Regions from separate parts of the Streptomonospora halophila genome, predicted to be linked through region 2. Evidence: predicted binding sites of a transcription regulator. Region 2 holds the regulator's gene; each other region holds the start of a gene.
The links. Region 2 encodes HrcA, which represses chaperone genes, less so after heat shock. Its sites were predicted from a motif close to TTGGCACTCTCNNNNNGAGAGTGCCAA; they were not measured.
Positions count from the first base shown of each region.

Region 1: a site for HrcA is predicted at 8,209-8,235, ahead of groES (co-chaperone GroES). Genes of this name have one in related genera too.
Region 3: a site for HrcA is predicted at 2,351-2,377, ahead of groL (chaperonin GroEL). Genes of this name have one in related genera too.

Region 1 covers NZ_BAABIK010000010.1:55,838-65,612, forward strand. Annotated here, with positions in the region: gene ABEA15_RS10600 (glycerol-3-phosphate dehydrogenase/oxidase) at 1-308, opposite strand, end outside; gene ABEA15_RS10605 (lytic murein transglycosylase) at 658-1,539, opposite strand; gene ABEA15_RS10610 (GuaB3 family IMP dehydrogenase-related protein) at 1,740-2,846, opposite strand; gene guaB (IMP dehydrogenase) at 3,355-4,848, opposite strand; gene ABEA15_RS10620 (sigma-70 family RNA polymerase sigma factor) at 5,207-5,830, opposite strand; gene groL (chaperonin GroEL) at 6,078-7,691, opposite strand; gene groES (co-chaperone GroES) at 7,792-8,103, opposite strand; gene ABEA15_RS10635 (class I SAM-dependent methyltransferase) at 8,318-9,640, shown strand.
Region 2 covers NZ_BAABIK010000005.1:6,649-16,423, reverse strand. Annotated here, with positions in the region: gene hemW (radical SAM family heme chaperone HemW) at 1-451, shown strand, start outside; gene ABEA15_RS05865 (DUF4870 domain-containing protein) at 512-1,120, opposite strand; gene ABEA15_RS05860 (DUF4870 domain-containing protein) at 1,340-2,500, opposite strand; gene ABEA15_RS05855 (DUF3097 domain-containing protein) at 2,601-3,449, opposite strand; gene hrcA (heat-inducible transcriptional repressor HrcA) at 3,615-4,628, shown strand; gene dnaJ (molecular chaperone DnaJ) at 4,629-5,780, shown strand; gene ABEA15_RS05840 (16S rRNA (uracil(1498)-N(3))-methyltransferase) at 5,926-6,711, shown strand; gene ABEA15_RS05835 (hypothetical protein) at 6,915-7,655, opposite strand; gene ABEA15_RS05830 (SigE family RNA polymerase sigma factor) at 7,652-8,182, opposite strand; gene ABEA15_RS05825 (histidine triad nucleotide-binding protein) at 8,773-9,129, shown strand; gene ABEA15_RS05820 (PhoH family protein) at 9,305-9,775, shown strand, end outside.
Region 3 covers NZ_BAABIK010000009.1:153,879-163,653, forward strand. Annotated here, with positions in the region: gene ABEA15_RS10255 (alpha,alpha-trehalose-phosphate synthase (UDP-forming)) at 1-54, opposite strand, end outside; SAM riboswitch class I at 399-541, shown strand; gene thrC (threonine synthase) at 554-1,819, shown strand; gene ABEA15_RS10265 (MoaD/ThiS family protein) at 1,880-2,158, shown strand; gene groL (chaperonin GroEL) at 2,505-4,136, shown strand; gene ABEA15_RS10275 (maleylpyruvate isomerase family mycothiol-dependent enzyme) at 4,408-5,172, shown strand; gene ABEA15_RS10280 (PPOX class F420-dependent oxidoreductase) at 5,540-5,965, opposite strand; gene ABEA15_RS10285 (helix-turn-helix domain-containing protein) at 6,129-6,983, shown strand; gene ABEA15_RS10290 (LysR family transcriptional regulator) at 7,335-8,294, opposite strand; gene ABEA15_RS10295 (DoxX family protein) at 8,387-8,881, shown strand; gene ABEA15_RS10300 (NUDIX hydrolase) at 9,034-9,462, opposite strand.

The sequences.
Region 1 (9,775 bases), on a different contig from region 2:
TGCACCAGGTGCGGCGCGATGCGGTGCAGCAGCAGCCCGCGCTCGACCAGCGCCTCGCGCACCAGCTCGAAGTCGAGCTGCTCCAGGTAGCGCAAGCCGCCGTGGATGAGTTTGCTGGAGCGGCTGGAGGTCCCCGATGCGAAGTCGCGGGCCTCGATCAGCCCGACCGAGAGCCCCCGCGATACCGCGTCCAGGGCGACGCCGGCTCCGACGATGCCCCCGCCGACGACCAGGACGTCCAGTTCGCCTCCCGACATGGCCTCAAGCGCCTCGGTTCGCTGTTCGGGCCCTATCCGCGCTGAAGTCATCTCACGCCTTCCTTGGACTGTGCCTTGCCGGGCCGCACACTCGAAACGTCCCATGGCCAGGCTAACCCGACAGGCCCGGACCAATCCGGTGGCGCGCCTCGCACCGCCGCGAACGGGCGGGTCCGGGAGGGGTCGGGCAGCGGACGGGCCGGGACGGGCGCGGCCCTGCGCAGCACCGCACGGCATACGCGCCGGGGAGCGCGCCCGCCGGGGAGCGCGTGCGCGCGCTCCCCGCGCGCACGCTGCACGACCGGCGCGCCGGCGCGCGTGGGAGGCCCCCAACCCCGTGGCCACACGAGGCAGCACGCGGCCTCGTGGGCCGCGGCACACGCACACCGCTTCGGCGGCCTCACACCGCTTCGGCGGCCTCGGTGGCGTAGCGGTCGGCGGCCGACAGCACGTCCTCGCCGTAGCTGCGGGACTCGTTGTAGGTGAGGATCGCGTCCCACCAGCCGGAGTCGCTGGTCAGAACGCGCCCCTCGGAGCAGAGGTAGCGGGCCGCGGACAGAGCCGCGTCGTCGACGTCGTGCGGGTCGGCCCCGGCGGCGGAGTCGGCGTCGGCGCCCCACTTGTGCCAGGTGGTGGGGATGAACTGCATGGGTCCGACGGCGCGGTCCCACTCGGAGTCGCCGTCAAGGGAGCCGCCGTCGGAGTCGGGGATCGCGGCGGTGTTGTCGGACCCGTCGAGCGGGATGCCGATGACGTCCTCGGTGGTGCGGCCGTCAGCGCCGATCTCGCCTCCGGCGGCGGTGCCGTGGTCGGACTCGACCTCGCCGATGGCCGCCAGGGTCGGCCACGAGATGCGGCACTCGGGCTGCTCCTCGGTGACCGTCAGCTGGGCGCGGGCGTAGCCCTCCAGCGCCCGGCGCGGGATGCCGGTGGCGTCGGAGACGGTGCCGAGCCACTCCGGGCTGGGATCGGCGATCCGGTCGGGGTCCGGCGAGCGTCTGCTGTCGGCCGCCAGGTCGGAGCCGCCGGAGCCCGCGGACTCCTGCTGCCCCGCCGCGCCCGGGACCGTGTCGATGCTGCCCGCGGCGTCGTCGGGGCCCGGCGGAAGCTGCGGGGGCCGGGACGGCTCGAACATGCCGGCGACACCTGCGACTCCCGCGGCCACGCCGAGGGTCGATGCCACCGCCGCCGCTGCGGCGATGCCCCGCTTCCACCGGGGCGGCGGGGGGTGTTCGGCCGAGGCGGGGGACTCCTCGGAACCGGTGACGGGGGGACCGCTCACGTACACCTCATTCACGTCTTGGTCACGATCTGCCGGAAGGATGGCGTTTCGGCTGGGCGCACACGGCACCGACGTGATAGTGCACCCCATACGTACGGCCCGAGTCAACAACCTATCCGCTGACCTGCGCGGTCGAGGCGGTATCCGTGAAAGGCGGGCCGCCCGGTCCGCGGGCTCGCGCGGACCGGGGGCCGCGGTGCTCAGCGGTGCGGGTTGACCACGACCTCGACCCGCTGGAACTCCTTGAGGTCGCTGTAACCGGAGGTGGCCATGGTGCGGCGCAGCGCACCAGTGAGGTTCATCGCGCCGTCACTGGTGGAGGCGGGGCCGTGCAGGATCGACTCCAGGGAGCCGATCGTGCCCACGCGCAGCCGCTCGCCGCGCGGCAGCTCGCCGTGGTGGGCCTCGCTGCCCCAGTGGTAGCCGCCGCCCGGGGCCTCGGCGGCGCGCGCCAGCGGCGAGCCGATCATGACGGCGTCGGATCCGCAGGCCAGCGCCTTGGCGATGTCGCCGCTGAGGGACATGCCGCCGTCGGCGATGACGTGCACGTAGCGGCCGCCCGACTCGTCGAGGTAGTCGCGGCGGGCCGCGGCGACGTCGCCGATGGCGCTGGCCATCGGCACGGCCACGCCCAGCACGGACCGGGTGGTGTGCCCGGATCCGCCGCCGAAGCCCACGAGCACGCCCGCGGCGCCGGTGCGCATCAGGTGCAGCGCGGCGGTGTAGGTCGCGCAGCCGCCGACGATCACCGGTACGTCGAGGTCGTAGATGAACTGCTTGAGGTTGAGCGGTTCGGCCCGGCCCGAGACGTGCTCGGCCGAGACCGTCGTGCCGCGGATGACGAACAGGTCGATCCCGGCGTCGATGACCGCCTTGTGGTACTGCGCGGTGCGCTGCGGAGACAGGCGCGCGGCCGTGACCACGCCGGCCTGGCGGATCTCCTCGATGCGCCGGCCGATCAGCTCCTCCTTGATCGGCTCGGCGTAGATCTCCTGCAGCCGCTGCGTGGCGGCCTCGTCGTCGAGCTCGCGGATCTCCTCCAGCAGCGACTCGGGGGACTCGTAGCGCGTCCACAGGCCTTCGAGGTCGAGCACGCCCACGGCGCCCTGGCGCCCCATGGCGATCACCGTCTCGGGCGAGGCGATGCTGTCCATCGGGCTGCCCATCAGCGGCGTCTCGAAGCGGTAGGCGTCGATCTGCCAGGTGATCGACACTTCCTCGGGGTCGCGGGTGCGGCGCGCCGGCACGATCCCGATCTCGTCGAGTTCGTAGGAACGGCGCGCGTTCTTGCCGAGCCCGATCTCCAGCTGAGCCAACGCTTGGGTCCCCTCTCGCGTGCTTCACCGGCGAAGACGGCCGGCGGGTACTGCCGCGCCGAGTTTACCGCCGCGCGCCGCGGCGCCCGCGCCGCAGCCCCTCGGCCGGTCCGCCGCCGGCACGGCGGACGGCCTCCCGGGTGGAGGCGCCGTCGGGCCGATCGACCGGTTCGATGACAGCGGATCGTCGCCGACGCCGGCGGCTCCCGCAGCAGCACGTCCTCAGCGCTGGACCACCGCAGCATTCGTGCGCGCGATGCCCGCGGCCGAAACCACATCGTCGGCCGCGGTCCGCTCGCAGCCGCGTTCGGCGAACAGCTCGGTCACCGTTCGACGCGGCCTGGTGGGTCGTCGCCCGCCGCGCGGGCTCGCGTGCTCCCGGGCTCGGACGGCCGCGGGTCGGTACGCCCGCCCATCGGTCCACGCGCAGGCGGTGCCTCCGGCCCCGCCCTCCGTCCCCCGTCGATCCGCACGTTCGGGGGCTCCGGCGCACGGCCGGTCAGCGGCGCCCGTGGTAGTTGGGGGCCTCGACGGTCATCTGCACGTCGTGGGGGTGGCTCTCCTTCAGCCCCGCCGACGTGACCTGCATCAGCTGCCCGTTATCACGCAGGTCGCCGACGGTGCGGGCGCCCGCGTACCACATCGACTGGCGCAGGCCGCCGATGAGCTGGTGGGCCACCGCCTCCAGCGGACCGCGGTAGGGCACCTGGCCCTCGACTCCCTCGGGGATGAGCTTCTCCTCGGTGGCGACGTCGGCCTGGGAGTAGCGGTCCTTGGAGTAGGAGCGCCCGCGCATCGCGCCCAGCGACCCCATGCCGCGGTAGGTCTTGAACTGCTTGCCGTTGATGAAGACGAGCTCGCCGGGGCTCTCCTCGACTCCGGCCAGCAGGCTGCCCAGCATCACCGTGCTCGCGCCGGCGACGATCGCCTTGGCTATGTCGCCGGAGAACTGCAGCCCGCCGTCGGCGATGACCGGCACCTGGGCGGGGCCGGCGGCCTTGGAGGCCTCCATCACGGCGGTGACCTGCGGAGCGCCGACCCCCGCGACTACACGCGTGGTGCAGATGGAGCCGGGGCCCACGCCCACCTTGACCGCGTCGGCGCCGGCGTCGATCAGGGTCTGGGCGCCGGCGCGGGTGGCGATGTTGCCGGCGACGACATCGGCGGAGGAGTTGGCCTTGAGCTTGGCGATCATCTCGGCCACGCCGGAGGAGTGGCCGTGCGCGGTGTCGACGACGACGAAGTCGGCGCCCGCTTCGACCAGCGCACGCGCGCGCACCTCGGACTCGGCGCCGACGCCGACCGCGGCGCCGACCACCAGGCGGCCGTCGGCGTCCTTGGTGGCGTCGGGGAACTGCTCGCTCTTGATGAAGTCCTTGACGGTGATCAGCCCGCGCAGCCGGCCCTGGGAGTCGACAAGCGGCAGCTTCTCGACCTTGTTCTCGCGCAGCAGTCGGAAGGCGTCCTCGCGGCTCACCCCCACCGGCGCGGTGACCAGCGGCATCGCCGTCATGACCTCGTGCACCGAGCGCTGGCGGTTCAGCTCGAAGCGCATGTCGCGGTTGGTGACGATGCCCAGCAGCCGGCCGTCGTCGTCGGTGACCGGAGCCCCGGAGATGCGGTAGTGGGCGCTGAGCGCCTCGACGTCGGCCAGGGTGTCGTCGGGCTTGCAGGTGACCGGGTCGGTGACCATGCCGGCCTCGGACCGCTTGACCAGGTCGACCTGGCCGGCCTGGGCCTCGACTGAGAGGTTGCGGTGCAGCACCCCGGCGCCGCCCTGGCGGGCCATGGCCACGGCGGTGCGGGCCTCGGTGACCGTGTCCATCGCCGCGGACAGTAGCGGGATGCGCAGTTCGATGTTGCGCGAGAGCCTGCTGGTGGTGTCGGCCTCGCCGGGCTGCATGTCCGAGTAGGACGGGACCAGCAGGACGTCGTCGTAGGTCAGCCCCGGCGGCAGAACTTTGCCGCCGTCCCCCGTGAACAGCTGCGTCATATCTCTTCCCAACCACTCGCGCGTATCGTTTCATCCTAGAACCGCCGAGAGGGGGCGCGGAGCGGAACGGTCGCGGCCGCACCCGCCCGGTGGCGATCCTCACAGCGCGGGGCGGGCCGGGAACACGCGCCGCGGCGCCGCGGATGCGCAGGGGCGACGAGTGCCCGGTGCGCGGACGGCGGCGATCCGGCGCGCGGCTCGGCACGCCCGCGCAACACCATGGCAGGCCGGCGGGCCGGAACGTGACAGCGTGCGAAGCGCGAAGCGCACCGGCGGCGGGGCGGGACGAGGGCGGCCGGGGGACGCGTGCGGCGCGGGGCGGCGCCGCTGGAACGCGGGGGCGGCGCGCAGGCGCGGCTCAGATCAGCCGGTTGGCCGTGGCGACCTTGCGCAGGCGGGCGAGGGCGCGGTGCTGTGCCACGCGCACGGCTCCGGGGGACATGCCCAGCGCATGCCCGGTCTCGTCGGCGGAGAGCCCGGCGATGACCCGCATCAGCAGCAGGCGGCGCTGCTGCTCGGGCAGCTCGTCGAGCAGCGCGCGGGCCCGTTCGGCCTCGGCGGTGCGCACGGCCGCCTCCTCGGGGCCGGGGCCGTCGTCGGGGCAGTCGGGCACGGTGTCGGTGGGCACGTCGGCGCGGGTGGAGCGGCGCAGCGCGTCCGCGACCTTGTTCGAGGCGATCTTGAAGACGAACGCCGCGAAGGGGCGCCCCTTGTCCTCGTAGCGCGGCAGCGCGGCGAGCAGCGCGATGCACACCTCCTGGGCGACGTCGTCGGAGTGGTGGACGTAGCCCGAGACACGCGAGAGCTTGGCGCGGCAGTAGCGCAGCACCATGGGCCGGACTTCGCGGATGAGAGAGTCCACCGCGCCGTCGTCACCCTGGACGGCCAGCGAGGTCAGGTAGTTCAGTTCCGTCTCGTTCGCTCTGCGCAGGGCCTCGGCTCGGCTCGCGAGCGCGCCCCCCGCTGCGCGTAGATCCGCCACGTAACGCATCATGCCCCGCTGTGCGGGTTTACACGTCACCAAGTGCGGCTACAGAATGATCACATTTGGCGGAAAAGCCCGATAAGTGACGCGAGTCCCGTGCTGAAATCCGGGTCGCGATGGTAAAGGACGACCCCGCGCCCGCAGGTGTGCGGACGCGGGGTCGGGCCGCGGAGAGCCGCCCGCAGGGGCGGTCCGGCGCGGCCGGGGCCGTGCCGTCAGTGCGCCGTCAGGGTGTCGGTCGGCCTCAGTGGCCGTGACCGTGCCCCTGGCCGCCCTCGGAGTCCTCCTCCTCGGGCTTGTCGACGACGAGCGCCTCGGTCGTCAGCAGCATGCCGGCGATGGAGGCCGCGTTCTGCACCGCGGAGCGGGTGACCTTGACCGGGTCGATGATGCCGGCCGCCATCAGGTCGCCGTAGGCGCCGGTGGAGGCGTTGTAACCCTGGCCGAACGGCAGCTCGGAGATGCGGTAGGTCACGACGTAGCCCTCGGCGCCGCCGTTCTCGGCGATCCAGCGGGCCGGCTCCACCAGGGAGTCGCGCACGATCTTCACGCCGGTGGCCTCGTCGCCGGTCAGGCCGAGGTCGTCGAGCTGCGCGGCGGCGTGCACCAGGGAGGCGCCGCCGCCGGCGACGATGCCCTCCTCGATCGCGGCGCGGGTGGCCGAGATCGCGTCCTCCAGGCGGTGCTTCTTCTCCTTGAGCTCGACCTCGGTGGCCGCGCCGACGCGCAGCACAGAGACGCCGCCGGCCAGCTTGGCCAGGCGCTCCTGCAGCTTCTCGCGGTCCCAGTCGGAGTCGCTGTTCTCGATCTCCTTGCGGATCTGGGCGACCCGGTCGTCGACCTCGCTCTGCTCGCCCTTGCCGTCGACGATGGTGGTGTCGTCCTTGGTGACGGTCACGCGGCGGGCGCTGCCCAGCACGTCGACGTCGGCGTTCTCCAGGGTCAGGCCGACCTCTTCGGCGATGACCTGGCCGCCGGTCAGGGTCGCGATGTCCTGCAGCATCGCCTTGCGGCGCTCGCCGAAGCCGGGAGCCTTGACCGCGGCGACGTCGAGGGCGCCGCGGATCTTGTTGAGGACCAGCGCGCCCAGCGCGTCGCCCTCGATGTCCTCGGCGATGATCAGCAGCGGCTTCTTGCTCTGGACCACCTTCTCCAGCAGCGGGAGCAGGTCGTTGAGGCTGGAGATCTTGCCCTGGTTGATCAGGATGAGGGCGTCGTCCAGGACCACCTCCTGGCGCTCCTGGTCGGTGACGAAGTAGGGCGAGACGTAGCCCTTGTCGAACTGCATGCCCTCGGTGAAGTCGAGGTCGAGGCCCATGGTGGGGGCCTCCTCGACGGTGATGACGCCGTCCTTGCCGACCTTGTCGAAGGCCTCCGCGATCATGTCGCCGATCTGGGCGTCCTGGGCGGAGTTGGTGGCGACGTAGGCGATGTCCTCGCGCTCGCCGACTTCGCGGGCGCGCTCGCTCAGCAGGTCGGCGACCTTCTGCGCGGCGGCGTCGATGCCCTTCTTGAGCGACATGGGCGAGGCGCCGGCGGCCACGCTGCGCAGGCCCTGGTGGACCAGCGCCTGGGCGAGCACGGTGGCGGTGGTGGTACCGTCGCCGGCCGCGTCGTTGGTCTTGGTCGCGACCTCCTTGACCAGCTGGGCCCCGAGGTTCTCGTAGGGGTCCTCCAGCTCGATCTCACGCGCGACGGTGACGCCGTCGTTCGTGATGGTGGGTGCGCCGAACTTCTTGTCGATGACGACGTTGCGGCCGCGCGGGCCGAGCGTCACCTTCACGGAGTTCGCTAGGCGGTCGACGCCGCGTTCGAGGGCGCGCCGGGCGTCGTCCTCGAATTCCAGGATCTTGGGCATGGTGAGCTTCCTCTATCCGTACGCCTACGGCGGCTAAGGAAAACCGCCCCGCCCGGCAGCGTGCCGGCCGGGGCGGAAAGGTTCGTCGACTGACGAGGGTTTACTTCTCGACGACCGCGAGCAGGTCGCGGGCGGAGAGGACGAGGTACTCCTCGTTGTCGTACTTGACCTCGGTGCCGCCGTACTTGCTGTACAGAACGACGTCGCCGACCTTGACGTCGAGCGGGATGCGGTTCTCGCCCTCGTCGTCCCAGCGGCCGGGGCCGACCGCGAGGACCTCGCCCTCCTGGGGCTTCTCCTTGGCGGTGTCAGGGATGACAAGGCCGGAGGCAGTGGTCTGCTCGGCTTCGAGGGTCTTGACGACGACGCGGTCCTCAAGCGGCTTGAGCACGGTCTTGGTGGCGGTCGACACGGTGGTGACCTCCCCCTTCGGGTTCGAAGATACGAAACTGCATGCTTGGCAAAGGGGCGACCACGGCGGCCTGCCGTCGCGGGTGCCAGACCGGCCTCGTCGCGATTAGCACTCTACCTTGGAGAGTGCCAGTATGGAACATTAGCCGGGCCCATAGGGCGCGTCAAACGACTGGTCACAAGGGAACACCTCAGAGGAACGGTGAACAAACGTGGTGTCCAGCGGGCAAACCGCGCCCGGCGCGGCCAAGGCGTTCGCGAGCCTTCTCACACCGGCGGGGGGCCGCGTGCTCGCGGCCGCCTCCGCGGCTCCCGACGACCCCCTGAAGGCGGCCACCGTCCTGCGCCGGGAGGCCGAGGAGGCGCTGGCCGCGCCCGAGGGGGCGGGCGGGGCCCCCGACGTCTCGCCGGCCGACCTCGCCGGCGCGGCGCTGACCCAGGTGCGGCTGCGCGAGCGGGCACGGCGGAAGTTCGGCGACCGGGCCCGACGCATGTACTTCACCGGGCCCGGCCTGGAGCAGGCCACCCGCCGGGTGGCCGCCGAGTACCGCGCCCGCCGGCTGGCCAGGGCGCTGGGGCCCGGAGCGCGGGTGGCCGACCTGGGCTGCGGCATCGGCGCCGACGCCGTCGCGATGGCCGAGGCGGGCCTGGAGGTGGAGGCGGTGGAGGCCGACCCGCTTACCGCCGCCGTCGCCGCCGCCAACGCCGTGGAGCTCGCGCCGGCCGGACGGATGCGCGTGCGCGAGGGGGACGCCGCCGCGGTCGACCCCGGCGGCCGCGACGCCGTCTTCTGCGACCCCGCCCGCCGGACGGCACGCGGCCGGGTCTTCGACCCCGACGCCTACTCCCCGTCCTGGGACCGCGTCCTGGATCTCGCCGCGCGTGCGCCGGCCTCCTGTGTGAAGGCCGCGCCCGGCATCCCGCACGAGCGCATCCCCGCAGGGGCCGCGGCCGAGTGGATCTCGGTGGACGGCGAGCTCAAGGAGACCGCGCTGTGGCAGGGTCTCGGCGGGAACTGGTCGCGGCGCGCCACGCTGCTGCGCGGCGACGGCTCGCATCCCGCGGCCCTGACCGCCGACCCCGGCGCCGCACCCGCGCCCGTCGCGCCGCCGGGGCGCTACCTCTACGAGCCCGACAACGCCGTGGTGCGCGCCCACCTCGTGGCCGAGGCCGCCGCCCTGGTCGGCGGCGCGCTGCTGGATCCCGACATCGCCTACATCACCTCCGACCACCTGGTCGCCACACCCCTGTGCCGCGCCTTCGAGGTGCACCGGACGATGCCGTTCTCCCTCAAGCGGCTGCGGGCCGAACTACGGGAAAGAGGGGCGGGGACAGTAACGATTAAGAAACGCGGATCGGCCGTGGAGGTGGACAAACTGCTCCGCGACCTCAGGCCGAGCGGCCCCGAATCCGCCGTCGTGGTGCTGACCCGCGTCGGGGACCGCCCCCTGTGCCTGGTGTGTTCCGAGGTCACAGCTTCACCGCAGACACCGTTCACCGAGCGGACATCGCGGACCTCTCACCACACGGGTGACTAAAGCGCCGATCAGTACTAGCGTGACGCAACAGATCGGTAGGCATCGATCCCCCGCCATTCCGCCCATTTTTGCCAGTTGAACACGGTGAACGAGGCACATGTCGTTAAACTGATCCCCGCTGAATCCCTTCTCCCT
Region 2 (9,775 bases):
CGACGACGCGCTCACCGCCGCCGGCCTGCACCCGTACGAGGTCTCCAACTGGGCCCGCGGCGACGAGGCGCGCAGCCGGCACAACCGCCTCTACTGGACCGGCGGCGACTGGTGGGGGATCGGCCCCGGCGCGCACAGCCACGTCGGCGGCACCCGCTGGTGGAACGTCAAGCACCCCGCGGCCTACGCCGCCCGCCTCGCCGAGGACCGCTCGCCCGGCCACGCCCGCGAGGTGCTCGGCGAGGCCGACCGCCGCTTCGAACGGATCATGCTCGAGCTGCGCCTGGCCGAGGGCTGCCCTTTGGACTTGCTCGACGAGCGCGGGCGCGGCGACGCGGAGCGCGCCGTGGAGGAGGGTCTGCTGGAGGCCGGCGCGCACGCCGAAGGCCGCGCCGTGCTGACGCGGCGCGGTCGGCTGCTGGCGGACGCGGTGGTGCGCCGGCTGGCCTGAGGGCGCCCATGCCGGATCGCTCGGTCGCCGGCGCCCTCCCTGTTCCGGGGCGGAGACCGGCTACTTCAGCATCGGGATGGCCATCGGGTACTTGTACCACTCGCCCTTGTTGGAAGCCACAGCGGCGATGATGGCGAAGATGACCGCGACGGCGATCACGGCGAAGATGGTGATGAAGCCGATGATGACGATCATCAGCAGGTAGGACACGAGCTGCCCGATGAACATCGTCATCTGGAAGTTGAACGCCTGGGCCGCCTGGTGGCGGATGTAGGGCGACTCGTCCTTCTTCACGAAGTACATGATCAGCGGGAGCACCCACGTGGTGAGCAGCCCGCCCAGATGGGTGATCAGCGCCATCTGCCGCTCGTCGGCGGAGGGGTTGTACTGGCCGCCGGGCTGCCCGTAGCCCTGCTGGTAGCCCTGTTGGTGGTATCCCTGCTGGTAGCCCTGCACCGGCGCCGGGTACTGCGGCTGGCCGCCGGGGTAGGGCTGCTGGCCGTATCCGGGCTGGGGGCCCGTACCGTAGCCCTGCTGCGGACCCGACTGGGGCCCGTAGTTGGGGTCGACCCCGGGCGGCGGGCTGTAGCCGCCGGGGTAGTTCGGGTAGCCGCCGGGCTGCTGCTGGCCGCCGCCGTGGGGCTGGTCCGGCTGGGGTGGGTAGCTCATGTCTGCTGGTCTCCTCTGTGAGTGGCCCCCGGCGTCCGCCGGGGGCGCTGCGATCGCATCAGGCGCGGCGCCGCTCCTGCCGGACGGCCGGGCCTCGTGAGTCTCGGCCGGGCGCCCGGCCGCTGAAGGCCTCTCCCGGTCAGACTCCGCAACCGGGTGCTGGGTTCCCGCGCGGCGCGGGCCGGCGGCGCCGCCCGCCCGCCCGCGCCCCGCGGCCGGTCACTTGACCATGCGGATCGACACCGGATAGCGGTACTGGCTGCCGCGGTTCGCGCTGAGCGCGGCCAGCACGCCGAGCACGATCGAGGCCACCCAGATCACCGCCACGAGCACGGAGCCGATCCAGGAGATGGACGGTGCGAAGACCCCGAGGCCGATGTAGACCGCCCAGGCGATGAAGTAGGGGATCAGCAGGGTCAGCTGGAAGTTCAGCGCCTCGCCCGCCTGATGGCGGACGAACGGGGAGTCCTTGCGCTTCACCGAGTAGATGATCAGGGCGGGCAGCCAGCCCAAGCACGACAGGATGACGCCGGAGAGGTGGGCGATCATCGCCCAGGTGGCGTCGTCGGAGGCGTCGGGCCGGTGAGGTCGGCCCGGAGCGTAGCCGGGCTGCTGGGGGAAGCCCTGCTGGGGGTAGCCCTGCTGCCCCGGGGGCGGGCCGCCGGGGAAGGCGCCCGGCTGCTGCTCGTAGCCCTGCTGCTGCGGCGCGCCCGGCTGCGGCCCGTACCCGGGCTGCTGCGGCTGCTGGTAACCGGGCTGGGGCTGTTGGTAGGGCGCCTGGGGATGGCCGGGTTGCGGCTGGCCGTAACCCGGTTGCTGCTGGCCCGGCGCCGTCCCGTATCCCGGCTGGGGCTGCTGCGGCTGCGGGTATCCGGGGGCCTGCTGCTGGTAGGGCTGCTCGCCGTATCCGGGTTGTCCGTAGCCGGGCTGTCCGCCGCTGGGCTGGCCGTATCCGGGTTGTCCGTAGCCGGGTTGTCCGTAGCCGGGTTGTCCGTATCCGGGCTGAGCGTAGCCGGGCTGTCCGCCGCTGGGCTGGCCGTAGCCGGGCTGTCCGCCGCTGGGCTGGCCGTAGCCGGGTTGTCCGTAGCCGGGCTGTCCGCCGCTGGGCTGGCCGTATCCGGGCTGAGCGTAGCCGGGCTGGCCGCCGCTGGGCTGGCCGTAGTCCGGCTGCGCGGCGCCGGGTTGCCCGTATTCGGGCTGTCCGTAGGCGGGCTGCCCCCCGCTGGGTTGGCCGTACTCGGGCTGCCCGTAGCCGGGCTGCTCGCCGGTGCCCGCCTGCCCCTGGCCGGGCTGCCCGCCAGAGGGAGCGCGGCCTGGTGCCGACTGGTCACCGGAGGGCCCCTCCTGGGGCTGTGGTCGGTTGGGCGGGGTCTCGCTCATCTTGTCCCTTGGCTGTGCCGATTGCGTTGGGCCGATAGTGCCATCAGGTGCCCCGTCAGGCCACCGCGCACCCCTCGCGCGCGGTACGCCCGGACACGTCTTAGTCTTGCACCCCGTGCGCCGCGGTGACGAAGTCGATGAGCTCTTCGACGCGGCCCAGCAGCTCCGGTTCGAGGTCGGCGTAGCTGCGCACCGACCCCAGGATCCGGTGCCAGGCCTCACCGGGCTCCTCGTCGCTGCCCAGTGCCCGCAGGACCCCCTCCTTCCACGATACGCCGCGCGGCACCCGCGGCCACGCGGAGAACCCCAGCACGGACGGCTTGACCGCCTGCCAGATGTCGATGAAGGGGTGGCCGGTGACCAGCACGTCGGGCGAGGCGACCTGCTCGGCGATGCGGCTCTCCTTCGAGCCCGGCACCAGGTGGTCCACCAGGACGCCCAGCCGCCGACCCGGCTCCGGGCCGAAGTCGGCCACGATCGCGGGCAGGTGGTCGACGCCTTCGAGGTACTCCACGACCACGCCCTCCACGCGCAGGTCGTGCCCCCAGACCTTCTCGACGAGCTCGGCGTCGTGGACGCCTTCGACGTAGATGCGGCTCTGCCTGGCCACCCGCGGGCGCGCGCCCCGCACGGCGATCGACCCGGAGGCGCTGCGGGCCGGGCCCGAGGGCTCCGCGGCGGGCCGTACCGCGGTCACGGGGCGGCCGTCGAGGAGGAAGGCCGCGGGTTCGAGGTCGAAGACGCGGTGGCGGCCGTGCCGGTCCTCCAGGGTCACGGTCCGCTTGTCCCATCCCACGACGGCGCCGCAGAACCCCTCGTCGGCCGACTCCAGGACGATCCCCTGCTCCAGCGCGACCTCGGCGACGGCGCCCTTGCGCGGCAGGCGCCACTCGCCCGCCAGGACGTCTGGGCCGTACCTCTTGCCCGAGCTGTCGGAGTTGGTGTGCACGGCGGGGATTGTATCCGCGGTCGCGCCGCCGCGCTGGGCGGCGCGGGGGCCGGTCGGAGGCGACGCGCCGCCGTGCGGCGGGATCCGGCGGCCCGTTTTCGATCCGACCTTGCACGACGGCATAGAATTAGCACTTAGGACCATGGAGTGCCAGGAGGTGAGCACGTGCTCGACGAGCGGAAGCTGGCGGTTCTGCGTGCGATCGTCGAGGATTACGTGTCCACGAACGAGCCCGTGGGGTCCAAGGCGCTGTCGGACCGGCATACCCTCGGTGTTTCCCCCGCTACCATCCGCAACGACATGGTGGCCCTGGAGGAGGACGGCTACATCGCCCAGCCGCACACGAGCGCCGGGCGGGTCCCCACGGACAAGGGCTACCGGCTGTTCGTGGACCGGCTGTCCACCGTGAAGCCGCTCTCCGGAGCCGAGCGGCGCGCCATCGAGACCTTCCTCGGCGGCGCGGTCGACCTCGACGAGATCGTGGGGCGCACGGTGCGCCTGCTGGCCCAGCTCACACGCCAGGTGGCGGTGGTACAGTACCCGTCGCTCACGCGGTCGTCGGTTCAGCACGTGGAGCTGGTCCCGCTGGGCCAGCAGCGCGTGATGATGGTCCTCATCACCGACACCGGCCGCGTCGAGCAGCGGGTCATAGACGGTCTGGAGGCGGTCAGCGAGGACGCTGTGGACAGCCTCCGGCAGATGCTCAACCGGGCTCTGGTGGGCACGTGGCTCACCGAGGTCCCCAGTGCCGTGGAGGATCTGCCCGGCCAGCTGCCGCCGGACGACCGCGCCCTTGCCGCGGCCGTGCTGTCGGTTCTGCTGGAGAGCCTCGTCGAGCGCCACGACGAGAAGATCGTCCTCGGTGGTACGGCGAATCTCGCCGCGATGGATTTGTCGGCTAGCCTGCGGGACGTACTCGAGGCTTTGGAAGAAAACGTCGTGCTGCTCCGTTTGCTGGGAGAGGCGGGCGACCCTTCCATGCTGACGGTGCGCATCGGCGCCGAGAACTCTCACGAGGGTCTGAGATCCACATCGATCGTCTCGGCCGGTTACGGGATCGGCGATCAGCCTCTGGCCAAGATCGGTGTGGTCGGCCCCACTCGGATGGACTACCCAGGAACGATGGGAGCGGTACGCGCTGTGGCTCGGTACCTCGGACAGATACTTGCGGGGCAGTAAGTGGCGAGAGACTACTACGAGATCCTCGGGGTGCGGCGCGACGCATCCAAGGACGAGATCAAGAAGGCGTATCGGCGGCTCGCCCGCGAACTCCACCCGGACGTCAACCCGGACCCGGCCACGCAGGATCGCTTCAAGGAAGTGACCCAGGCCTACGAGGTCCTCTCCGACGACAGCAAGCGCCGGATGTTCGACATGGGCGCCGATCCCTTCGCGCCCTCCGGCGGAGGCGGCGGAGCGGGGGCCGGCGGCTTCGGCGCGGGCGGCTTCCCCTTCGACGACATCATGAACGCGTTCTTCGGCGGCGGCCAGCCCGGCGGCGGGCGCAGCCCCCGCGACCGGGCGCGGCGCGGGCGCAGCATCAAGGTCCGCATCGAGCTGGACCTCTCCGAGACCGCGTTCGGCGTGACCAAGGACGTCACCTTCCCCACGGCGGTGCTGTGCAACACCTGCCAGGGCGAGGGCACGGCCAAGGGCACCCACCGCCAGACCTGCGACATGTGCCAGGGGCGCGGTGAGGTCTCGCAGGTCGCGCGGTCGTTCCTGGGCCAGGTCATGACCACGCGGCCGTGCCCGCAGTGCTCCGGGCAGGGCTCGGTCATCACCGATCCCTGCGCCGACTGCGCCGGCGAGGGCCGCGTGCGCGAGAAGGTCACCCGCAAGGTGCAGATCCCCGCGGGCGTCGAGGACGGCACCCAGATCCAGCTGGCCGGCGAGGGCGAGGTCGGCCCCAACGGCGGCCCGCGCGGCGACATCTTCCTGGAGATCGTGCAGCGCCCGCACCCGACCTTCGAGCGGCGCGGCGACGACCTGCACTGCACCATAACCGTGCCGATGACCGCCGCCGCGCTGGGTGCCTCGTTCACCTTCGAGACGCTCGACGGCACCGAGGAGATCGACCTGCGGCCCGGCACCGGCTCCGGCCACGTCATCACGCTGCAGGGGCGCGGCAGCCGCCACCTCGACGGCGCGGGGCGCGGCGACCTGATGATCCAGGTCGACGTCGAGACCCCCGCCAAGCTGGACGAGGAGCAGGAGGCACTGCTGCGCAAGTTCGCCGAGCTGCGCGGCGAGGACCAGCCTCCGGGCAAGTTCAGCCCGGGCCACGGCGGCCTGTTCTCGCGGCTGCGCGACGCCTTCGGGGCGCGCTGAGGCCTCGGCCGCGGCCTCCGCGGATCGTCCGCCGGGCGCTCGGACACGGGCCGGCTCCGCGTGCTCGCACGCACGGAGCCGGCCCGCGTCTGTGGCCGGCCGTCGTGCCGGGCGCCCGCGCCCGGCCCTGGAATTGGGGTGAGGTGTGACACCTCCGGTCTTCTTGTGCGAACCCGGCCGGCTCGACGGCGGCACCGTGGTGCTGTCCGGCCCCGAGGGCCGGCACGCCGCGACGGTGCGGCGGGTCGCCGTGGGCGAGCCCCTGCACCTGGTCGACGGCGCCGGGACCCGCGCGCGCTGCCGGGTGCTCGAAGCCGGCGGGGACCGCGTGGTCTGCGCGGTCGAGGAGCGCGGCGTCGACCCGCCGCCCCGCCCGCACCTCACCGTGGTCCAGGCGCTGCCCAAGGGCGACCGCGGCGAGCTGGCGGTGGAGGTCATGACCGAGGCGGGCGTCGACCGCATCGTGCCCTGGGCGGCCGAGCGGTGCATCACCCGCTGGAAGCCCGAGCGGGCGGCCAAGTCGCTGGCCAAGTGGCGCGCCGCCGCGCGCGAGGCCGCCAAGCAGTCGCGGCGCAGCCGGATCCCCGAGGTCACCGAGCAGGCCGGAATCGGCGAGGCCTGCGCACGGGTCGCCGCGGCCGGCGTCGCTGTCGTGCTGCACGAGGACGCCGGGGTCCGCCTCTCGGCGCTGCCGCTGCCCGAGCGCCTGACGGCACCCGAGCCGCCCGCGGCCGGCGCGGGGGCGGGGCCCGCCGACGAGGACGGGATCGTGCTGGTGGTCGGCCCCGAAGGCGGATTCTCCGAAAGCGAGCTGGGCGCGCTGGAGACAGCGGGCGCGGTGCGCGCCCTGCTGGGCCCGACGGTGCTGCGCACGTCCACCGCCGGCGTGGCCGCGCTCTCTGTGCTCCAGGCGCGCTGCGGGCGGTGGTGAATCCGCCGGTGCGGCCGCCGGGCGGTGCTCGGAGCGTCGGCGGCCGCACCGCCGGAGCGGGGCGGAACGCCGGCGCCCTGTGAAGGGCCCGGGGGAGGGCGCGGTCGGCGCCGGGACCCCCGGCAGCCGTCCGGGACTTCGCCGCTGCGGCGACCGCGTGGCTCGCGCGCTCGCCCGTCACCGCTTCGGCGCCGGGCGACCGCTTAGCCGACCCCGACCGCCGACTCGCCGGTGCCCGTGCCCGTGGTGGTGTCGCCGGGGTCGGAGGTGCCGGGCGTGTCGGAGCCGCCGCCGGTGTCGTTACCGCCGTCGTCGGGCGGCGTCGTGGAGTCGCCGGTGGAGCCGTCGCCGGGGTCCTCCGGCTGGGGTTCCTCGGTGGGGTCGGTGGGCTCGTCGGAGGAGTCGCACTCGGGCCGCGACGTGCCGTCGGCGCCGGCGCCCGGCCCGGTCGAGGAGCTCGGATTCGGAGCGGGTGACGGCTCGCCGCCGGTGGAGCAGTGCTCGGCCGTGCCGTAGGGCGCGCCGCTGTTCTCGGGCTCCTCGGGGGGTGCCGGCCGCGTCGTGGGCTCCGCGCCGCCGCTGGGCCGGTCGGCGGGGTCGGGGCGGGACGGAGGGCTCGTGATCCCGTCCTTGTCGGTGGCGCCCGGGCCGCCCGCGGGCGGGGAGCCGGTGTCGTCGGTCGGACTGGTCAGCGACTGCGGCAGGATCTGGTCGCGCACCTGGGGGGTGCCCAGCAGAACCGAACCCGCGATCAGCGCCGCGGCCCCGACCGCGAGCGACGGCCGCAGCCACGAGGCGTTCAGCAGCGCGGTCAGCCGGCTCGTGCGCTGCGTGCGGGCCCGGATGGCGTTCAGCGCCTCGGGGGAGGAGTCGACGGAGTCGGCCTCGGCGCGCAGTATGGCGCGGAGGCGCTCTTCGATCGGGTCCTCTGGTGGTTCGGTCATGTCGTCTGCTCCAGAACCGAGCGGAGCGCGGCTATCCCCCGGGCGGTGTGACTCTTGACTGCGCCGCGGCTGATGCCCATCGCGTCGGCGATCTGCGCCTCGGACAGGTCGCCGTAGTACCGCAGCACGATCGCCTCCCGCTGCCGGGTGGGGAGTTCGCGCAGCGCCTCGATGACGGCCGCTCGTTCGAGTTCACCCATGGCGCCCTGTTCGGCGCTGGGGGCGTCGGGAAGGGCTTTGGGCGCGTGCTTTTCTACCACGGCTCGGTGCCGCAGCACCGAACGGGCCCGGTTGACCACGGACTGGCGCAGGTAGGAGAGGGCCTTGTTCGGGTCGCGCAGCCGCCGCCATGCGCCGTGCATGGCGACGAAGGCGTCCTGGACGACCTCTTCGGCGGTTCCGGAGTCGCGCACGAGCAGTGTGGCCAGCCGGACCAGCGGTCGGTACTGCGTGGTGTACAGCTGGGTGACGGCTTGGTCGGCGTCCCAGTCGACGGCGACCGGTGCGGCCGGGGCTCCTGCGACCATGGTTTCAGTCACGTCGGTTTGACGCGCGCCCTTGTCGTCGGGTTTACGAAAGGGCATACCTCTACTTCTCGTTCCGCGTCGAAATCGCCGTGATCGTGTGCTTCGGACCGCCCGCCGCGGTCCGCCCCGGACGCGGGGGGTGCCCGCGGTCCGCCGTCCCCGTGCCGCCGGCAGTGTGCTGACGGTACAGGACGGCGCGGTCCACGCTGTGCGAAGCAACAGGATAGCCCGCGGCGCCGCGGAAGGGGCGCGGCGGCCGGGATGCGCCCGCAGGAGCGGACGGCTTTGGAGACGACCTCACAGGAGCACCACTAGCAGAGGGGACATCTTGGCGACGGGACGACGGCGCGGAGGGCGCCGCGGAAGGACGGTGTGACGCACACCGTAGAAGATGGTGCCCGCCTTCGGCAGCCGGACGGCCCAACACGGCCGCCATTCGCAGCGGCGCCGCGCGTGGGTCTCCGGCTCGGGACATTCCCGTTCAGCACACCGTGCGCCACTCGGGCATCATGGGGTGCGCCGTGCGCGCGGCATCCCGAGACGGGGGCGGCGCGGCGGCCGCAACGACCACCCGGACGGAGAGGCCCCAGGTGAGCACGACCGATCCCGACTGCCTGTTCTGCAAGATCGTCTCCGGCGAGGTACCCGCCGAGATCGTCCGCGACGGCGAGCGCGTGCTGGCCTTCCGCGACATCAATCCCCAGGCGCCCACGCACGTGCTGGTGATCCCGCGCGAGCACCACCCCGACGCCGTTTCGGCCGCCGGGGCCGGTACCGGCCTCGTGGACGAGGTCGTGCGCGAGGCCCACTCCATCGCCGAGGACGAGGGCGTCGCCTCCACCGGCTACCGCATGGTGTTCAACACCGGGTCTGGCGCCGGGCAGACGGTGTTCCACCTGCACTGCCACCTGCTGGGCGGGCGCGGCCTGGAGTGGCCCCCCGGATAAAACCCCTCGGGGGCGCCGCGATCCCGTTGGTAGACTGGAAACCGACGACAGCGTTCGCTTCGATCACTGCGGCCACGGTGATCACGTCCCCGGCTCGGGGCCGCGCGACAGGCGAACCCGATTCCAGACTCCGTATTCGCGAGAGGCAGGGGCGAGACGGCCGCAAGGCCACATCATGGTCGAGTCAACACAACAGAGCACGCAGGTGAAGATCGCGGTGCCCGAAGAGCACATGATGGTCAACCTGCTGGGCTCGGGCGACGAGCTGCTCCGTACCGTCGAGCGCTCCTTCGACAGCGACATCCACGTCCGCGGCAACGAGATCACGATCAGCGGCAGCCCCGAGGAGACCTCGGTGGTGGTGCGGCTGATCGAAGAGCTGCTCGAACTCGTGAAGAACGGCACCGTGGTCACCCCCGACGCCATCGACCGCACGCTGAGCATGCTGCGGTCGCCGGGAGGCGGCGGCGAGCGCCCCGCGGACGTGCTGACGCACAACATCCTCTCGGCGCGCGGGCGCACCATCCGGCCGAAGACCCTGAACCAGAAGCACTACGTCGACGCCATCGACCGCCACACCGTGGTCTTCGGCATCGGCCCCGCCGGAACCGGCAAGACCTACCTGGCCATGGCCAAGGCGGTCAAG
Region 3 (9,775 bases), on a different contig from region 2:
CGAGAAGGACACCGGTCCCCTGTTGGAAGCCACGAGGATCTGCGCCTTGTCCACCTGATCGTCCACCTCTCACCTGTCACCGTGAATCGCGCCCGACGTCTCATTGCACTACACCGGTACCGCTGACAACAGGGCCCGCTGCGCAAAGGTGTCATAGGTCTCGCCTGCCCGGGCCCCGTGCAAACCCGCCGGTTCCCCGCGGTCCCGGGGGAGGGCGCGCCGAATCCGGCCCCGGCGGCGCGGCGCCGCAGGTACGGGCGCCACTACCCCGGCGCAGCGGCGTCAGGCGTGTTACCCGGATCACTCTCCATGGAAATTCGGACGAAACGTGAGCTACAGTGGCGTGCGGATTCCGCTGCGCCCCCAGTGCCCAACTGCGGATCCCGACAACTTCATATTGCTCATCCAGAGGGGTGGAGGGACCGGCCCTGCGAAGCCCCGGCAACCATCTCGGTTTGCGCTACTCGCGATCCTGCGAGGCGGCCGAGGCAGGTGCCAACTCCGGCCTGGGGCCAGATCGGTCAGCCAGGAAAGATGAGGGGAGACGCCTCGCATGGCGATTACCGCCACGGAAACGGACACGCCCTCCGCCCGCGCCTTCGGCCCCGCCGCCGCGCTGTCCTGCCGCGAATGCGGCGAACGCTACGACCTCGCGCCCCGCTTCGCCTGCGAGTTCTGTTTCGGGCCTCTTGAGGTGGCCTACGAGTTCGGCGAGGTCACCCGCGAGGCCATCGCACGCGGTCCGAACAACGTCTGGCGCTACGCCGGCCTTCTCCCGGTGCCGGGCAACGTCGCCGAGCTGCCGAACATGAACCCCGGACTGACGCCGCTGGTGCGCGCCGACCGGCTGGCCGCCGAGCTGGGGATGCGCTCGCTGCACGTCAAGGACGACTCCGCCAACCCCACCCACTCCTTCAAGGACCGGGTGGTGGCCATGGCCGTCGAGGCCGCCCGCACCTTCGGATTCCGCACCCTCTCCTGCTCCTCCACCGGCAACCTGGCCGGCGCCGTGGGCGCCGCCTCGGCCCGCGCCGGGTTCCGCTCCTGCGTGTTCATCCCCGCGGGCCTGGAAGAGGGCAAGGTCGTCATGGCGGCCGTCTACGGCGGCAAGGTCGTGGCCATCGACGGCACCTACGACGACGTGAACCGCTTCTGCTCGGAGCTGATCGGCGACCCGGCCGGCGAGGACTGGGGCTTCGTCAACGTCAACCTGCGGCCCTACTACGCCGAGGGCTCCAAGACCCTGGCCTACGAGATCGCCGAGCAGCTGGGCTGGCGCCTGCCCGAGCAGATCATCATCCCCATCGCCTCGGGCTCCCAGCTCACCAAGATCGACAAGGGCTTCCGCGAGCTGATCGAGCTCGGCCTGGTCGAGGACCGCCCCTACAAGGTCTTCGGCGCCCAGGCCACGGGCTGCTCACCGGTGGCCGCCGCCTACGAGCAGGGCCACGACGTCATCCAGCCGGTCAAGCCCGACACCATCGCCAAGTCGCTGGCGATCGGCAACCCCGCCGACGGCCCCTACGTCCTCGACGTCTGCCGGCGCACCGGCGGCGCGGTCGCCCGCGTCGACGACGCGGCGGTGGTCGACTCCATCGCGCTGCTCGCCCGCACCGAGGGCGTGTTCGCCGAGACCGCCGGCGGTGTCACCACCGGCGTGCTGCGCAAGCTGCTGGACGAGGGCACCCTCGACCCCCAAGCCGAGACCGTCGTGCTCAACACCGGCGACGGCCTGAAGACCCTGAACGCCGTCGAGGCCGGGGTCACCGCGACCATCAAGCCCTCCCTGGACGTGTTCAAGGAGGCCGGGCTGCTCTAGAGCGCCCGGACAACCCCCGCAACCGCCGGCCGGCGAGCGAGTCAAGGAGTTACCGCAGTCATGAGCGTCAGTGTCCGCGTCCCGACCATCCTGCGCACCTACACCAAGGACGAGGCCGAGGTCAGCGCCGAAGGCGAGACCGTGCAGGCCGTGCTGTCCGACCTGGAGGCCAAGTACCCCGGCATCAAGGCGCGCATCGTCGACGACGCCGGGAAGATCCGCCGCTTCGTCAACGTCTACGTCGGCGACGAGGACGTGCGGTTCGCCCAGGGCCTGGACACCCCGACCGCATCGGGCACCCAGGTCTCGATCATCCCGGCCGTGGCCGGAGGCTGCTGACCCCGGGCCCTGATCCCGGCGCGCCCGGCCGGATCCGGCCGGGCGCCCAGCCCGCGCCCCGCCGCCCCCGAGGGCGGGGCGCGGGCTTTTCCGCTTCCGGCCGCGAGGCGTCATTGACCTGCGGGTAACGCCGTGGCGAAGTCTGGTTAGGGCATTTGCACTCGCCTAGGGGGAGTGCTAATAATGGGGTCGCTGGCACTCTGACAAGCTGAGTGCTAAACCCTGGTTCGAGGCGATGAGGCCGAGGTCCCCGGCAGAGGGGTTGCCGGAAGCACCGCGGCCGTCCGTCGCGGGCGTCGGCTCGTACCTTCGCGTATCAGCCCGGTCTCGGGAGGACAAGAAGTCTATGGCAGCCAAACTGATCGCGTTCGACGAGGAGGCCCGCCGCGGCCTTGAGCGCGGCATGAACCAGCTCGCTGACGCTGTGAAGGTGACGCTCGGCCCCAAGGGCCGCAACGTCGTGCTGGAGAAGAAGTGGGGCGCCCCCACCATCACCAACGACGGCGTCTCCATCGCCAAGGAGATCGAGCTCGAGGACCCGTGGGAGAAGATCGGCGCCGAGCTCGTCAAGGAGGTCGCCAAGAAGACCGACGACGTCGCCGGTGACGGCACCACCACCGCCACTGTGCTCGCGCAGGCCATGGTGCGCGAGGGCCTGCGCAACGTCGCGGCGGGCGCCAGCCCGGTCGGCCTGAAGCGCGGCATCGAGTCCGCCGTCTCCCGCATCAGCGAGGAGCTGGCCAACCTGTCCAAGGAGGTCGAGACCAAGGAGCAGATCGCCTCCACCGCCTCGATCTCGGCCGGCGGCGACGTCCAGATCGGCGACGCCATCGCCGAGGCCATGGACAAGGTCGGCAAGGAAGGCGTCATCACCGTCGAGGAGGGGCAGACCTTCGGGCTGGAGCTGGAGCTCGCCGAGGGCATGCGCTTCGACAAGGGCTACATCTCGCCCTACTTCGCCACCGACCTGGAGCGCATGGAGACGGTGCTTGAGGACCCCTACATCCTCATCGCCAACCAGAAGATCTCCAACAACAACGAGTTCCTGCCGGTCGTCGAGAAGGTCCTGCAGGCGGGCCGTCCGCTGATGATCATCGCGGAGGACCTTGAGGGCGGCGCGCTGCAGACGCTGATCGTCAACAAGATCCGCGGCAACTTCAAGTCCGTCGCCGTCAAGGCCCCGGGCTTCGGCGACCGCCGCAAGGCCCAGCTCGAGGACATCGCGGTCCTGACCGGCGGCCAGGTCATCACCGAAGAGGTGGGCCTGAAGCTGGAGAACACCGAGCTGGACATGCTCGGCCGCGCCCGCAAGGTCGTGGTCACCAAGGACGAGACCACCATCGTGGACGGCTCCGGCGAGGCCTCCAACATCTCCGGCCGGGTCAACGAGATCCGCAACGAGATCGAGCGCACCGACTCCGACTACGACCGCGAGAAGCTGCAGGAGCGCCTGGCCCGCCTGGCCGGCGGTGTCGCGGTCATCAAGGCCGGTGCCGCCACCGAGGTGGAGCTCAAGGAGCGCAAGCACCGCATCGAGGACGCGGTGCGCAACGCCAAGGCGGCCGTCGAGGAGGGCATCCTGCCCGGCGGTGGTGTGGCCCTGCTCCAGGCCGGCGTCCCGGTCTTCGAGAAGCTGGACCTGCAGGGCGACGAGTCCATCGGCGCCGACATCGTCCGCCGGGCGATCGAGGAGCCGCTGAAGCAGATCGCGATCAACTCCGGCCTTGAGGGCGGGGTCGTCGCGGAGAAGGTGAAGAACATGGAGGCCGGCGTCGGGCTGAACGCCGCCACGGGCGAGTACACCGACCTGTTCAAGGACGGCGTCATCGACCCGACCAAGGTCACCCGCTCCGCGCTGCAGAACGCGGCGTCCATCGCCGGTCTGTTCCTGACGACCGAGGCCGTCATCGCCGAGAAGCCGGAGAAGGCGGGCGCCGCTGCGCCCGACGCCGGCGGCATGGGCGGCATGGACTTCTAAGGCCTCTCGGCCAGAGGTCGGCGAGTCCGGTACGCGAACTCAGCCACCTGCGACGAACGGGCGGTCCCCACTGCGGGGGCCGCCCGATTCGCGTTCGCGGTCCGATCGCGCCATCGCGGCCGCTGCACCGCGTCGGCCCGGTCGGCCGGTGGTAGCGTCTTTCCCGCCTCCGCGGTGCGCGGGCGCAGCTCCGCCCGGATCCGCACGCCGGTGCGCGAGCACGCCGCGCCGCACCGCGGAGTAGGCGGGCAGACCAGCACAGGAGGCCACGATGACCGCATCAAGCGTCCGGCCCGAGGAGCCCACTGCGGTGCTCGGCGCGATCGAGGAGGCCACCGGCCGCCTGCTGCGCACCGCCGCCGCCGCGCGCCCGGACCGGATCTCCGACCCCTCGCTGCTTCCGGGATGGACGCGCGGCCACGTCCTGGCCCACGTCTCCCGCAGCGCCGAGGCGATGATCCGGATCCTGGAGGGAGCCCGCGAGGGTGTCCAGGCCGACATGTACGCCAGCGCCGAGGCGCGCGAGCGCGACATCGAGGACGGCGCCGGGCGGGCTCCCGAGGAGCAGGCGGCCGACCTCGAAGCCACCGCAGAGCGGTTGGCCGAGGTCGTGCGCACCATGCCCGAGGAGGCCTGGACCTTCGAGATCCGCCACCGCAGCGGCCGCGTCTTCCCGGCCGCGCGGGTCGTGTGGATGCGGTTGGCGGAGGTGGAGTACCACCACGTCGACCTGGACCTCGGCTACACGCCGGGCGACTGGCCCGCCTTCTTCACCGGCCCCGAGCTGGAGAGCCTCACCACGCGGTTCGCGGCCGACGAGGAGCTGCCGCCCGTCCTGCTGCGCGACACCGCGAGCGGGGCCGAGTACCGCATCGGCGCCGCCGCCGGCCCGGCGGTGACCGCGCAGGGTTCGGCCGGCGAGATCCTGGCCTGGCTCTCCGGCCGCGCCGACGGCTCCCGCCTCACGGTCCACCGCGGCGGCACCCCCGTCGAGGAGCCCGCCGCCGTTCTCCCTTCGCTCCCGCCCATGCTCTGACCCGCCGCGCCGCACGCCCGGCGGCCTCCCCGGGCCGCGTCGGCCGCGGACGCGCACCCCGGTGAAGGCGTCGCCGAACACCCATGGGCGCGTCTCGGAGTGCTCGATCGTCTCGGCGGGATGGCCGGGCGAGAACTCCGCCGCCGCACAACGGCGCCGGAAGGCCCTCGGGCAGCGCTGCGCCGGCCGCGCCCGGGTTCACCGCGATGCGGGTCCGGGCGCGCGCCTCGCCGGTGCAGGCCGTCGCGCCCAGGAGCGGCTCCGCGACGCGGAGCCCGGTTCGGCCGAGCAGGCGGTTGCGGGACGCAAGCCGATCGTTCGGCGGCCCGGCGGCCTGTGCCCGCCGGCCGCGGGGCGGCGCAGGCGCTCAGGCGACGGTGCGCGCGCTCGACTCGAACGGGCCCGTTCCGACACCCCAGCAGACGATGCGCCGGGGGCGGATCAGGATCCAGGCGGGGCTGAAGGGGAACGAGGCGCCCAGGCGCGCACCGGTCTCCTCGCCGCCCTCGGTGCGGGTCTCAGCGCGCCCGCTGACCTCGATGCCGCGCGGGGTCCACGGGTCGACCGAGGCCAGGTCGTCGACGACGACGGCGACGTCGGGGTTGGCGGCGGCGTCGCGGAACTTCTTGCTCGGCGCCATGTCGAGACCCCCCACGGCGAGGCCGTCGTTCTCCGGGTCGTAGAAGACGCCGACCGGCTTGACCCGGGGCCGGCCGTCGGAGCCCACTGTGGCCAACCGGCCGAGGGGCTGCTCGTTCAGGTACTCGATCTCGGTCTGAGTGAATGCGCTCATGGCGGGCCGCGCTCCTTGTTCCCTGCTGTGTGCGGTGCCGCCGGCGGACTCGGCACGGCGGCACCGCCACTGTGGCCACAGCGCCGCCGGCGCAGGAAGGCCGCGTTGAGAGTGGTAGTGGCAGGGACACGCCGGCGGCGAAGGACGCACCTACACTTCGGCCATGGGCGAGAACGATCTTGGCGGGTTCATGCGGCGGCGCCGCGAAGCGGTCACCCCCGGCGAGGCCGGGTTCCCGGTCGGCGGCGGCAGGCGCCGCACACCGGGTCTGCGGCGCTCCGAGGTCGCCACGCTCGCCGGTGTCAGCGTCGAGTACGTCACCCGGTTGGAGCAGGGCCGCGACCGCCGCCCCTCCGGGCAGGTCCTCGGCGCCCTGGCCGACGCCCTGCGGCTGTCCCCCGTGGAGCGGCTGCACCTGTACCGGCTCTCGAAGGACGGCGGCGGCTCCCAGTGCACCGGCGAGCGGGCGCCCGCGCCGTCGGTGCGGCCCACCGTGCGCGCCCTGCTCGACCGCCTCGACCCCGAACCCGCCGTGCTGGTCGACCGCCGCTGCGACGTGCTCGCCACCACGAGCGGGTTCGACCGCGTCGCCGGCCCCCTCGGCCTGCTCGACGGCGACCCGCCCAACCTGGTCCGCTTCGTATTCACCGACGGCCGCGCGGGCACCGCCCTTCCCGACTGGGAGCGGGTCGCCGACGAACTGGTCGCCGACCTCCGGTTCGCCACGATGCCCGCCGACCCGGAGGTGGCGCGCTTCGCCGAGGAGCTGTCGGTCACCGGCGGAGCGGCGTTCGCCCGGCGCTGGACCGAGCCGCCGACCCTGCCGGTGCGCACCGGGGTGCGCCGGTTCGCCCACCCCGAGGTCGGCGAGCTGCGGCTGGCCTACGAGACGCTGGACCTCTCCGACACCGACGTTCTGCGTCTGGTCGCCTATCTGCCGGCGGACGAGGCCGCGTCCGCGGGGCTGGGGCGCCTTGTGGGGCGCGCTCCCGGGAGTCTGCGCGCGGTATCGGGTTGAGCGGGCGCGCCGCAGGTAGGCGGCGGAAAATCGCAGGTCAACGCTTAACCGGTTAAGTATCGACGGTCGAATGCGCTCAGGTGTGCCGGTCGCAACAATGGACGGATATGATGCCCGTCACTTTCGCGATCGTCCTGTTCGAACTCCGGAACCGAGGGGGACGACCCGCGGGAAACCGGCGCTATGCGCCCCAGTGTTTCCTGGTGAAAGGCACGACGTGCGGTATTCCGATTCCGCGCACCACGACGATTCCGCTCGCGGGCGTGGCCGCCGCCCGCGGGGGCGACGCCGTCCCGGAGCCGGGCGTACGTACCCCCGACCGGCCGGACGCGCACACCGACAGGCGCGCGCCTACACCGGTCCGGCCACCGTGCCGGGGCCGGAGTCGGAGTCGGGGCCGGTCGCCGGCCCGGCCGCGAAGAGGCCGGCCGCCGTGCGGACGAACAGGTCGACGGCCGGCCCGGTCGGCCCTTCGGGCCAGGCGAGCACGGTCCGGTGGGCGCTGGCGTCGGCCACCGGCACGTACACGACGTCCGGGCGGGGGTTGGCACCGGCGACGTGGCGCGGTACCAGGGCGACCGCCTGCCCTAGCCCGACCACCTCGATGACCTGGGAGATGTCGTGGACGAGCGGGCCGTGGGCCGCATCGGCGCCGGCGGGGGCGGCGGTGGCGGCCCGGTCCCGGCCCGACCAGTACCGCCGGGTCGCCTCGGTGTCGCCGGGCCAGCGCGGCAACGGCTCGCCGGCGAGGTCGGCGCAGCGCAGTGCAGTGCATCCGGCCAGCCGGTGGCCGGCGGGCACCGCGGCCACCCGCTCCTCCGAGCACAGCGGGCGCACCCGCAGGCCCTCGGTGTCGAAAGGCGTGCTGAGCAGGGCGAGGTCGGCTTCGCCGCTGCGCAGGGCCGCCTCCTGGGCGCGGTAGCCGGTGACGGCGATGTCGGTGCGCGCGGCGCCGGGCAGGCGTGCGTAGGCGTCGGCGATGCGCCGCAGCAGCCGCGTGCCGTGGCCGGGCGCCGCGGTGATGGTCAGCGCCGGGGCCGCCCGGCCCGCGCGCCGGGTGCGCCGCGACGCCGCGGCGGCGGCGTCCAGCACCTTGCGTGCCTCGCTGAGCAGAGTGTCGCCCGCGGGTGTCAGCCGGATGGAGTTGTGGCTTCGATGGAACAGGGGCGCGCCGAGGCGCCGCTCCATCTGCCGGATGGCGCGCGAAAGGGGCGGCTGGGAGATCCCCAGGCGTTCGGCGGCCCGGGAGAGATTCAGCTCCTCGGCCGCTGCCAGGAAGTAGCGCAATTCCCGTAGGTCGAACTCCTGCATACCTTTAGGGTAGCCTATCCTTCACAATCGGTATTTCCCGCGGAGCGGGCCCGCCTGTTCGAATGGACCGGTCCCCTGACAAAGGAGAACCGATGAAATTCCTGGTCCGCTCGGACGCGGTGCTGACCGACGCCGTGGTCCTGCTGGTGCGGCTCTGCGTCGGCGTCGTCTTCATCGCCCACGGCTGGGACAAGGTCGCCGGTCAGGGTGTCGGCGCGATCGTGCAGAGCAACCGCGAGCTGGGGATTCCCCTGCCCGAGCTGAGCGGGGCCTTCCTGGCCTACGGTGAGCTGATCGGCGGCGCACTGCTCCTTCTCGGCGTCGCCACCCGCGCGGGTGCGGCCGCTCTGACCGTGATCATGGTCGGCGCCTGGGTCTTCGTGCACAGCGGAAACGGACTCATGCTGGACGCCGGCGGCTTCGAGTACGTGATGGTGCTGGCCGCCGTCAGCCTGCTGATCCTGGCCCACGGGCCGGGGAGGTTCAGCGTCGACTCCGTGCTGGCCTCGGCCTTGGGCGGTGGCGACGGCGGGCGCGGACCGCGCGCGGCCCGTACCGCCGAGGACCGGGCCGAAGCGGCCGGGTAGGCGCGTCCGCCGGCCCGCCCCGGGCATCGGCTCCGCCGTTGTGGCCGGAGGGGTTCGGCCGTGCGTGCTCCCTCCACCGCCTTGCGCCTTCCGCGCGCGTGCGCTCGCCGCCCGTGCGCGGAAGGCGCGGCGCACGGTCCGCCCTCGGCTCCTCAGTCGATCTCGCCGCGGCCCTGCAGTTCGTCGAGGACGCGGCGCACCGCCGGCGCGCAGAGGGGCCGGTCGGCGTGCGCGAGCCAGGCGAGGTCGGCGATCTCGGCCGCAGGGGCGGGTTCGCCCGTGTGCTCGGCGGTGTAGCAGGACAGGCGCACCCGCGTGCCCTCGGGGTAGCCGTCGGCGGCCTCGTCCACGACCGCGAACGGCGCCAGGGTCGCGGTACGCAGCGCCACTCCCACCTCCTCGCGGGCCTCCCGCGCGACGGCGGCCCCGTCGCTCTCGCCGGGCTCGCGCTTGCCGCCCGGCAGGTAGTAGAAACTGCGGCCGCGCGTGCGTACGCACAGCAGCCGCCGGCCGCTGACGTGCACCCAGGCGAGCGCGTCGATCACGGGAGTCGGGACGGCCCCCGTCTCGGGTGGTGGCATGAATCCGACTGTAGGGCGTGTTGGACGGGTCGCCGTCCTGTTGCGCGGTGCCCCGGCACCGATCTCGCCGCGTTCGCGTCCGTCGGCAGCAGACCCGCCCCGGCTCCTTCCCCCGCCGTGCGGGAGCGGCACCGGTGGCTGCCGCGGCGCCCCGCGCCGCAAGATCAAGGCGTGGTCCTCCCCGCGGCCCTCCGCGGGCGCCGAGCGGGGCGTCCCCAGCGGCGCCCCCGGGCGCAGCCGGCCCTTCCGGTCCCTGACGCGGGCGCCGGGTGCGTGCGGTGCGGCGTACCGCGGCGCCCGGTCGCGCGGCACA